DNA from 2 places in the Arthrobacter dokdonensis genome. Region 2 is predicted to be linked to the other one. Evidence: predicted binding sites of a transcription regulator. Region 2 holds the regulator's gene; the other holds the start of a gene.
What was found. Region 2 encodes LexA, which represses DNA repair genes until DNA is damaged. Its sites were predicted from a motif close to TCGAACANNTGTTCGA; they were not measured.
Positions count from the first base shown of each region.

Region 1: the regulator LexA is predicted to act here: its motif matches at 4,042-4,057, upstream of DMB86_RS01410 (HNH endonuclease signature motif containing protein).

Region 1 covers NZ_CP029642.1:303,806-309,192, reverse strand. Annotated here, with positions in the region: gene DMB86_RS01415 (NHL domain-containing thioredoxin family protein) at 1-1,710, shown strand, start outside; gene DMB86_RS01410 (HNH endonuclease signature motif containing protein) at 1,923-3,998, opposite strand; gene DMB86_RS01405 (zinc ribbon domain-containing protein) at 4,267-5,262, opposite strand; gene DMB86_RS01400 (helicase HerA-like domain-containing protein) at 5,348-5,387, opposite strand, start outside.
Region 2 covers NZ_CP029642.1:1,911,698-1,917,084, forward strand. Annotated here, with positions in the region: gene DMB86_RS08515 (ATP-dependent DNA helicase) at 1-764, shown strand, start outside; gene lexA (transcriptional repressor LexA) at 962-1,705, opposite strand; gene DMB86_RS08525 (LysM peptidoglycan-binding domain-containing protein) at 2,069-2,467, shown strand; gene DMB86_RS08530 (histidinol-phosphate transaminase) at 2,846-3,943, shown strand; gene hisB (imidazoleglycerol-phosphate dehydratase HisB) at 4,111-4,737, shown strand; gene hisH (imidazole glycerol phosphate synthase subunit HisH) at 4,734-5,387, shown strand, end outside.

The sequences.
Region 1 (5,387 bases), 1.6 Mb from region 2:
AAGTTTGAACACGAGGCCGACCCTGTGGCCCTCGCCGCCGCCGTGGAGCGTTACGACATCACCCACCCCGTCCTGGACGACCCCGACCTCATCACTTGGCAGGCATATTCCGCGCGCGCCTGGCCTACCTTGGTGGTGGTGGATCCCGAGGGCTACATCGTGGCCCACCTCTCCGGCGAGGGCCACGCGGCCGGCCTGGCGTCCTTCATCCCCGAACTCATTGCCGAGCATGAGGCCAAGGGAACGCTGCACCGCGGTGACGGCCCGTACGTGGCCCCCGAGCCCGTCTCCCGCGACCTCCGCTTCCCCGGCAAGGTGCTGCCGCTGGCGGACGGGAACTTCCTTGTCGCGGACACCGGCCACCACCGCCTCGTGGAGATGGGCCCGGACCTGGCCACCGTCATCCGCACCATCGGCGCCGGAACGAAGGGCCACAGCGACGGTCCAGCGGAACGGGCCGAGTTCAACGAACCCCAGGGCCTGGCGCTCCTGCCGGCCAGCCTTGCCGCCCAAGTGGGGTACGACGTCGTCGTGGCTGACTCGGTGAACCACCGCCTGCGCGGCATCACGCTCGCCACCGGGCAGGTGCGCACCGTGGCTGGCAACGGCGTGCAGCGCCTGCTGGAGGCGGGTCCGGCCCGCGTGGACGACGACGGCGCCACCGCCTCCGCGACCGAACTCGGCACCGTGCCCCTCGAGATCGCGCTGTCCTCGCCGTGGGACGTTGCCTATTCCTCGGTGCTGGAGACCGTCGTGGTGGCCATGGCAGGCACGCACCAGATCTTTGGTTTTGAACCGGCCAGCGGCAACGTGACGATTGTGGCCGGCAACGGGCTCGAGGGCCTGCTGGACGGTGCGGCCGACCAGGCCTGGTTTGCCCAGCCCTCCGGCCTGACCGAGGACGCCAAGGGCAACATCTGGGTGGCCGACTCCGAAACCTCGGCGCTGCGCGTTCTCAAGTTTGGCGACGCGGCGGGGCCGGGTGGGCGAAAGGTGACCGTGGAGACTGCCATCGGCGAGGGCCTCTTCGACTTTGGCTTCCGAGATGGCGACGCTGCCCAGGCTCGTCTGCAGCACCCGCTTGGCGTCGCGGTGCTCCCGGATGGATCCGTTGCAGTGGCGGATACCTATAACGGTGCCGTGCGGCGTTACGACCCCGCGACCAGGCAGGTCAGCACGCTGGCGCGCGGACTGGCCGAGCCCAGTGACGTGCTGCTGGACGAGTCCGGCGAGGTCCCGCTGCTGATGGTCGTGGAGGCCAACCGGCACCAGCTGATCCGCCTGCCGCTGCCCAAGAACGCCCTGCAGGTTGATGAGGGATCTGTGCAGACCCAGCGCCCGAGGACCCCTGTGGCCAGCGGTGAGCTGGCCCTCGCGGTACGCTTCTCGGCCCCGACCGGGCAGAAGTTGGACGACCGCTGGGGCGATCCCACGCAGTTGAAGGTCTCCTCCACGCCGCCGGAACTGCTGGTCTCCGGCGCTGGCACGTCCGTGGGCCTCTCTCGCACGCTGGTTCTATCCCCTGACGTCCCCGAGGGTGTCCTGCACCTGACCGCGCGCGCCGCAGCCTGTGACGGCCCGGAGGATGCCAGCGGTGAGATCCCGGACCACGCCGCCTGCCACCTGTACCAGCAGGACTGGGGTATCCCGGTGCTGCTCTCCGCGGACGGTGCCAGCGAGCTGGTCCTGGACCTGCGCGGAATGGACTGATCTCCCCCTGCGCCGGACGAGACTCCGGCAACGGAACCCAGCCGTTCCAGTATCCACGGTGTAGGCACACGGGCTGGCCGGGGTCGTAAGGTCCGCTGCTTCTTGCCGTGCTGGTCGCGGCCTCTTTGCGCTGGTCGTCCTAGTCTGCTGCTTCTAGTCGCGGCACCTGGGTCCCGGTGCCCGGGGCGCAGGCAGGGTTTGAACGGTGGTGGTCAGCTTCCGGTGGTGGGGAGGCCGTGGTGGTAGGGGTTGCGGAGTTTGGTTCGTGTGGGGTCGATCTTGTAGCTGGGGGTGAACCAGGGTGTGCCGTTGATGAGTTCGACGCTCCAGGAGCCGTCGTGGACCGCGTGGTGGTGCAGGGTACAGAGCAAGGCGGCATTGGAGATGTTGGTCTCGCCGCCGTCGGCCCAGGGCACGATGTGGTGGGCGTCGGTGGTCATGGCTGTTCTTCGGCAGTGGGGGAAGGTGCAGCCCTTGTCGCGGGCGATGAGGATTTTGCGTTGTGCGGCGGTGAAGAGGCGTTGGGTGCGGCCGACGTTGAGGATGTCCTGGCCGTTGCCCAGGATCATGGTGGTCACGTCGGCGTCGCAGAGTTCTGTGGTGAAGAGGGCCAGGGGCTGGGGTCCGCTGTAGGGCAGGAAGGCGATGCCGCCGGGTTGTCCGCACCGGGTGCGGCGTTGGAGGTCGGTTTCGGTGGTGGAGATGAACAGTTGGGGTTTCAGGCCGCCGTTCATGGGCAGCCTGCCGGTGCGGGCGGCGAGCTTGATGCCGTCGATGGTGCCGTCGAGGAGTTTTTGGGCGCGGGTGCGCCTATCTGCCACGACGGGATTGGTGCAGGCGGGGTCGATCGGGTCCAGTTCGGGAAGTTCCTCATCGGAGCCGGGCTCGGGCACCTGGATGCCGTTGACCAGGTGTGGCCACGGCGCCGCGGTTTCATTGTCCGCGTTGGTTGCACCGCCGGTTGCACTGCCGGGTTCCTGGGCCCAGTCCGGGGCCGGGCCCTGGCCTGCCGGTGGCCACGGGGAGGCTGCGCCGCCCGGGTTTTCCCCGCCTTCGCCGCCGCATCCGTCCCGGCTGTCCCGGCCGTCCTGGGTGTCCTGGTTGTCCTGGTTGTCCTGGTTGTCCCGGGTGTCCTGGACTTCAGGCTTTTCGCTGGGGGTGAGGAGGCCGTCCAGGAGCATTTGCCCGGGCATCACGTCATCCCCAGCCCGGGTGGATTCGAAGGTGCCGCCGTTGCCGGATGCGGGGTCCGCGCCGGGGTCGGTGTGTTGGCGGGGGTTGGCGGCGGATCCGATGCCTGCCATCCAGGTCTCGTATTGGGGCACGGTGGCCCAGCCTTCAAAGTGGACCAGGCCGCGGCGTGGCTGGCGGAAGGTGATGCCCTGTTTGGCCAGCAGTTCTCCCTCGGTGGGTTGCTGGCCGTCGGGATCGAGCACGTTCACCACCCGGAGTCCGACCCGGGCGAGGGAGTCGGGGTCCATGGCGCGGGCGTAGCCGGTCAGGGTTTCCTCGACCTCGCTGGCGGTCTGGGCGGGGATCCGGCCGCCGTCGGCGAGGTGGCGGGCTTCCTCGGTGTAGCGCGAAACGGTCAGTGCCCGCTCAAGGGAGAGTTCGCCGGCGAAGAAGGCTGCCGCTGCCACTGGTTGCGCGGCGGGGGTGGTGGCCAGGGTCAGTTCGTCGGTGGCGGGCAGGAACTTCCCGGCCAGGCGCAGCCGCCGCCCCGCTTCGCTGCGGCCCAGCTTCAGGCTGGTGCCGAAAAGGTCCGTGGGGAGCTTGACCCCGTCAAAGCGTCCCGCGCGCACCCGCCCGGCCAGGTCCCCGGCGGCCTGGACCTGCAAAGCGGCCAGGAAGGCGCCCAGGTGCTCCAGTTCCTGCGCCCAGGACACGGCCTGGGCGTCGCTGAGGGACCCCATGTCCATGCCCAGCGGGGCCGTGAGGCGCCGACCGTCAACCGGCGCGCACGCCCCGGGCGCCGCTGCGCCGGACCCGGGCCCGGAGGCCGGCCCGGCGGCCGGCCCGGCAGCGGGCGCGGCCACGTGCCCGGACCCGGCCGCAGCGAAGGTGGCCGGGCCGGCTCCCGCAACGCCCGGGCCGGAGATGGCCGGGCCACCGGTGATGGCCGGGCTGGCTCCCGCAGTGCCCGGGCCGGGGGTGGCGGCCGTGGAAGCCGCCGCCGCGGAGCGGGTCAGGGCCTCGGCAAGGGCGATCAGCCGGCGGACATGCCCGCCGGCGTCCCTGCCGTCCTGTGTGGAACCGGGATTGCCCGGCCTCCCCGCCATTGCTTCCATACCCGCAACTCTAACGGGTACCACTGACAAAAATAATGATCATTAGAACATGTGTGCTATTTGGAGTGCAGCCCTGCCTGTGGAGGAAGCAACGACACCATCGGTCCGTCCCGGAGACGGCGGGAACACGCCGGATCACCGCAAGCAGCCGGCTCAACCACGGAATACGACCAGCCCACCCAACGGTTTCGAGGCTCATCATCTGAGGTTCGACCGCCCCGGCCGCCAGGACAAACTCGACTGGCTGCGCTGGAGATCCACCCGGGAATTAGTAGCTGACCACCGGGGTGACGCCGACCGAATTGCCCTCGATGGCCAGCTTGGCCGTAAAGCCGAAGTCCTCCACGTGCTGGAAGGGCGCGACGGTGCCGGTGAACAGGTCCTGCTCCTTGTACTGGACCCGGGCCTTGACCGTCAGCGGGGCCATGATCCACTTGCCGCCATACGGGGTGATGGACACGGTGGGGTAGTCCACGATGCTCCACTTCACGGCGGACAGCACGCGGTTCTCCGTAGCCGCGCTCATGGGGCAGTTCGCTGGCATGAGCACCGCCTGCTTGGCACACGCGTCGAGGTACTTGTGGACAGTGGAGCCCACCTGGGACAGTAGGTCGCTGGTGGGTCCGGTGGCAAGTGCGACGGCGGGAACGGCGTCCACCGGGCCCGTCACGCTGCGTTTGACGGCGGGGGCGGCGAACAACGGTGACTTGTATTCGGCCTCGTAGCTGCCCGGGTAAAACACGGCAAAAGCGTTCTTTCCGTTCGGCATGTTCACGTCCACGCCGTTGACCGAGGCCTGGTTGGCGTTGACCACGGACACGTCGATGATCGGCAGCGTGGTGGGCGCGATGCTCCAGCTGTCAAAGAACAGCCAGCGCTTCGGACCGGGGACCAGCTTGAAGGGGGTCGACAGCGACTTGCCGTCGATGGTGTAGCTGACGGTGACCTGTTGCTGGTGGTTGCCGGCGTCAACGGGCTCGCCAATGGTGACGTCCTTCAAGTCCTCCTGCGACTTGGCCAGTCCGGCTCCGTCCAGAACGGCTGCGTTGGCTGACGGGACCCTGCCGTGCAGCAGTCCCAACGCCTTAGCGCCGTCGCCGGCACGGAGGGCGTCCAAGTAATTTTCAACCGTCCGCGCAGGTCCAAAGGAATTGTTGTTCACCGCGGTGATGGTGACAATGGCCGCGGCCATGGCGAGCATCAGTATCAGCAGCCACGCGGCGGCGATCTTGATGAGTTTGGCCCCGTTCTTCACGCCGTCCACTGTACCGTCTAGGACTCCGGGCATTGGAATCGGCCGCAGCGCGGTTGTGGGCATGTGACACCGGACCCTGCGGACTTCGCCCTTGTTACCGCCGTCTCCGGCGCGGTGCAGTGCCGAACATGTCG
Region 2 (5,387 bases):
TTTCCGACCATACAGTGGTGCTCACCTCCGCCACCCTGGCCATCGGCGAGTCGTTCCAGGCCACGGCCGGCGGCCTTGGCCTGCTGGGTGCGAACGCACCGGCCTGGACGGGAGCCGACGTCGGCTCACCGTTTGACTACCCCAAACAGGGCATGTTGTACGTGGCGGCTCACCTGGCCAAGCCGGGCTTCGGCAATTCTCCCGAACAGCTGGCCGAGTTGGAGGCGCTCATCACTGCCGCCGGCGGCGGTACCTTGGCGCTCTTCTCCTCCCGGAGGGCGGCGGAGGACGCCGCGGAAAAGCTGCGCAAAAAGCTCAAGGTCAGGATCCTGTGCCAAGGGGATTCGTCCATGGCCGGGCTCATCAAGGAGTTTTCCGACGAGCCGGACACGTGCCTGTTTGGCACCATGTCCTTGTGGCAGGGAGTGGACGTCCAAGGCGCTTCCTGCCGGCTGGTGGTCATCGACCGGATCCCGTTCCCGCGTCCGGACGACCCCCTCGTGACAGCACGTGCGCGGGCCGTGGCCCAAAGCGGCGGGGACGGGTTCATCGCCATTTCCGCAACGCATGCCGCCATCCGGCTGGCACAGGGCGTGGGCCGGCTGATCCGTTCCAGCAGCGACCGCGGCGTGGTGGCGGTCCTCGATTCCCGTCTGGCAAACGCCGGCTACGGCGGCTTTCTGCGTGCCGCCCTGCCGCCGTTCTGGTCCACCAAGGACCGCTCCGTGGCCCTCGCGGCGCTCCAAAGGCTGTCCGGGAAGTAGCCGCTTCGCCGTTTGCGGCGCCGGCCCGACATTTTTCCGTCGGCTATCCGACGCGTCGGCCGCGGGCGGCCTTTGGCGTCTCCATTACGCCTCCTACAAAAAATGCCGGCTCCGCCGCTTCGGTTCGCGCACGTCAACAACACGGAAGCGCCCCCGGCCTGGTTGCCGGGGGCGCTGCTGGGTCCCGCGGGGAACGTCTACAGGCTGCGGAGGACGGAGACGACCTTGCCCATGACCGTGGCCTCGTCACCGAGGATGGGCTCGTATCGCGTGTTCTGTGGCAGCAGCCACGTGTGTCCGTCGCGCTGGCGGAAGGTCTTGACCGTTGCTTCGTCCTCCAGCAGGGCGGCGACAATGTCACCGTTGTTGGCCGAGTTCTGCCGGCGGACAACCACCCAGTCTCCGTCGCAGATTGCGGCGTCAATCATGGAATCGCCGGCCACCTTGAGCATGAACAGCTCACCGCTGCCCACAATCTGGCGCGGGAGGGGCATGATGTCGTCAACCACCTGGTCCGCGAGGATGGGCCCGCCCGCTGCGATCCGGCCCACAAGCGGGACAAAGGCAGTGTCCGAGGAACTGCTCAGCTGGGCAAAGTTCAGGCCATTGGAACTGCGGACCTGTTCCGGCTCGTTGACGCCTTCGATGGCCACGACGCCGTTGTCGATGACCAGGGGGATGAGCACTTCCATGGCGCGCGGGCGCTTGGGGTCGCGGCGCAGGTAGCCGTGGCGTTCGAGCTGTGTGAGCTGGTGGGTGACGCTGGAGAGACTTGCCAGTCCCACGTCGTCGCCAATCTCCCTCATGGACGGCGGATATCCCTTGTCGGCGATGGAGCGTTGGATGCATTCCAGAATCTTCTTCTGCCGCACCGTCAGCCCTTTCATGCCGGCCCGGCTGGGAGCCTGCGGGATTCGATGCGGAGGTTCGGGTAGTGCCATGTTCCTTCGATCCTTTCTGCGGATGCAGCCAATAATGTCGGTGCCTGCTCTGGGTCGGTGCCGCCCGGTGCCGCTCGGTGCAACTCCGGGCCCGCTCAATGTCAGTGCCTGCTGGTGGACTGCTCCTGTTGGCTCCTGTTGGCGCATCCTGTACCTCAAGATTAAGCCCGCGATGGACGAATTTCAAACATTTGTTCTATCGAGTCTTGGCAGGAGTCGTTAATAGATGCTAAAACTGATACTACGAAGATAGAACATATGTTCTATCGAACGAACAGCGTATGGAAGTCCGGTCGCCAGAAGCTTTTGCGGTTCCCCCTGGGACCACAGGTGACAGGCCCCTGGCGCGAAAGGAACAAAGTCATGAGTGCATTGGTGATTTCCCATGCAAGCCCCGTCGGAGCGGCGGCCTTCCAGGCGCCCGCAACCATGCCGCTGCGGCTGACGCGCCGCGGCCGCATGCTGCTGCTGGGGCTTCCTGCCCTGGCGGTCACAGCCGTCCTGGCGTTTGCTCTGTTGGCGTTCGTGCTGGGCTCCCTGGCCAGCCCCGCGAATGCGGCCACCAAGGACAGTGCCGCGGGCCTGGCCGCGTCCACCGTACCCGTCACTGTGCTCCAGGGCGACAGCCTGTGGTCCATCGCGGCGGCCGCTGACTCCACCCGTGACGTCCGTGACGTCGTGGCCGACATTGTGACCCTGAACGAACTAGGCAGCGGCGTCCTCCAGGCCGGACAGCGCCTGTACGTGCCGCTGGGCAAATAGTCCCCAGCCGCTCCCACTGCTCGCAGGCTCCCAGCGGGTCCCTCGCGGCTGTGGGCCCACCACCCGCTCCCACTGCTCGCAGGCTCCCAGCGGGTCCCTCGCGGCTGTGGGCCCACCACCCGCTCCCACTGCTCGCAGGCTCCCAGCGGGTCCCTCGCGGCTGTGGGCCCACCACCCGCTCCCACTGCTCGCAGGCTCCCAGCGGGTCCCTCGCGGCTGTGGGCCCACCACCCGCTCCCACTGCTCGCAGGCTCCCAGCGGGTCCCTCGCGGCTGTGGGCCCACCACCCGCTCCCTGCGGGGCGTGATGGGTACAGGTCGGGGGGGCATGGGACGTCACAAGTTCTCTTCCCACGGCCCTGCCACTTAAACTGGAAGCATGGACCAGTTTGAACGCCTCAGCCAGTTGCCGCTTCGCGACGATTTGCGCGGCCAGCATCCCTATGGCGCCCCGCAGCTGGACGTTCCCATCCTCCTCAACGTCAATGAGAACACCTTCGGCGTTCCGCTGGATGCCAAGGAAGCCATCCTCAAGGCCGTTGCGGATGAACTGGACGGGCTGAACCGCTACCCGGACCGGGAGTTCACCGAACTGCGCAGGGCCCTCGCCGCATATCTGGGCCACGGCCTGACGGCAGACAACATTTGGGCCGCCAACGGCTCGAACGAGGTCCTCCAGCAGCTCCTCCAGGCGTTCGGGGGCCCCGGACGCAGCGCCATGGGATTTCCCCCCACTTATTCGATGTACCCGTTGCTGGCCAGCGGTACCGGCACCGCCTACGTCGCAGGCACCCGGGGGAACGGCTTCAGCCTTTCCGCGGCGTCCGCCGCCGAGCAGGTGCGGTCCCTCGCCCCCAACGTGGTGTTCCTTTGCTCACCCAACAACCCGACGGGCACGGCCCTGGGACTGGACGTCGTCGAGGCTGTTTATGAGGCCGGGGAGGCCTCCGAGGCGATCGTGATCGTCGATGAGGCCTACGCTGAGTTCGCCCACGCAGGCACGCGGAGCGCCCTGGCCCTGCTCGAGGGGCGTCCTCGCCTGGTGGTGTCGCGCACCATGAGCAAGGCCTTCGCCCTGGCTGGTGCCCGGGTGGGCTACCTCGCGGCAGCGCCCGAGATTTCCGACGCCGTCCGGCTTGTGCGCCTGCCCTACCACCTCTCCGCGATCACCCAGGCAACCGCTGTCGCGGCCCTCCGAAACTCGGACGCGCTGCTCGCCAACGTGGAGGCCATCAAGGTCCAGCGCGACCGCATCGTGGACGAACTGGTGCGGATGGGCCTCGCGCCGGCCCCGTCCGATTCGAACTTCGTCTTTTTCGGCGGCCTCGCGGACCCGGCCTCCGTCTGGGAACAGCTGCTTGCCGCCGGCGTGCTGATCCGTGACGTCGGGATCGCCGGCCACCTGCGGGTCACCGCCGGCACGGAGGCCGAGACCAGCGCCTTCCTTGACGGACTGCGCGCCATCCTGGCGAAATAGCCCTGGGACCGGCCCGGCGTCGTGCCCCGCTGACGCCCGTGGCCGCCGCTGGGCCGGGCAGGGCACACCGCCAGTGCGTCTAAACTGGTGGTACACCAACACCAAAGTTGCCGGTGCCATGCCATGCCCGGCAGCAGGCGCCCGACGAAGCAAAGGACCGTTGAACCATGACCGAGAACCGCCCGCAGCCCGGCCGGGGACGCACGGCACGCCTGGAACGCGCCACGAGTGAATCCAGCGTGCTGGTCGAAATCAACCTGGACGGCACTGGGGTTTCGGAGATCGACACGTCCGTGCCGTTCTACGACCACATGCTCACGGCGCTCTCCAAGCACTCGCTGATCGACATGAAGGTCAAGGCCACCGGGGACACTGACATCGACGCCCACCACACGGTGGAAGACGTGGCGATCTCGCTGGGCGAGGTGCTGCGCGAGGCCCTCGGCGACAAGGCCGGAATCCGGCGCTTCGGCGAGGCCACGATCCCGCTGGACGAGGCGCTGGCCAACGCGGTGGTCGATGTATCCGGCCGTCCGTACCTGGTCCACAGCGGCGAGCCGGCGGGCCAGGAATACCATCTCATCGGCGGCCACTTCACCGGGTCACTGACCCGGCACGTCTTTGAGGCCATCACCCTGCACGCACGGATCTGCCTCCACATGACAGTCATCGCAGGCAGGGATCCGCACCACATTGTCGAATCCCAGTTCAAGGCCTTTGCCCGCGCCCTGCGGTCCGCCGTGGAAAAGGACCCTCGCGTCACCGGCATCCCGTCCACCAAGGGGCTCTTGTGAGCGGGACAGCGGCGCAACCCGCCCCGCGGCCGGCCGTCACGGTCCTGGACTACGGGTCCGGGAACGTCCGCTCGGCCGTGCGCGCGCTCGAACGTGCCGGGGCCGCGGTGACCTTGAGCGCGCGCCCCGACGACGTCCTGGGCGCCGACGGCCTTGTGGTGCCCGGAGTGGGCGCGTTCGGTTCAGTCATGGCGGAGCTGAAGTCGGTCGACGCCATCCGCATGATCGGACGCCGTGTCGCCGGCGGCCGGCCCGTCCTGGGCATCTGTGTGGGACTGCAGGTCTTGTTTGAGGCCGGTGTGGAACACGGCGTGCGCGAAGAAGGGATGGGGGAGTGGCCGGGAACCGTGGAACTGCTCCCGGCGGAAGTGGTCCCGCACATGGGCTGGAACACGGTCAAGGTCCCGGAAGGCTCCCTGCTGTTCAACGGCGTGGAGAACGAGCGCTTTTACTTTGTGCACTCCTACGCCGTGCAGACCTGGGATTTTGACGTCATTCAGCCGAAGATGAAACCGCCGGCGGTCACCTGGTCAGAGCACGGCGCGCCGTTCATCGCCGCCGTGGAGAACGGCCCGCTGTGCGCCACGCAGTTCCACCCGGAAAAATCCGGCGATGCCGGGGCGCGCCTCTTGCGCAACTGGGTGCAGTCA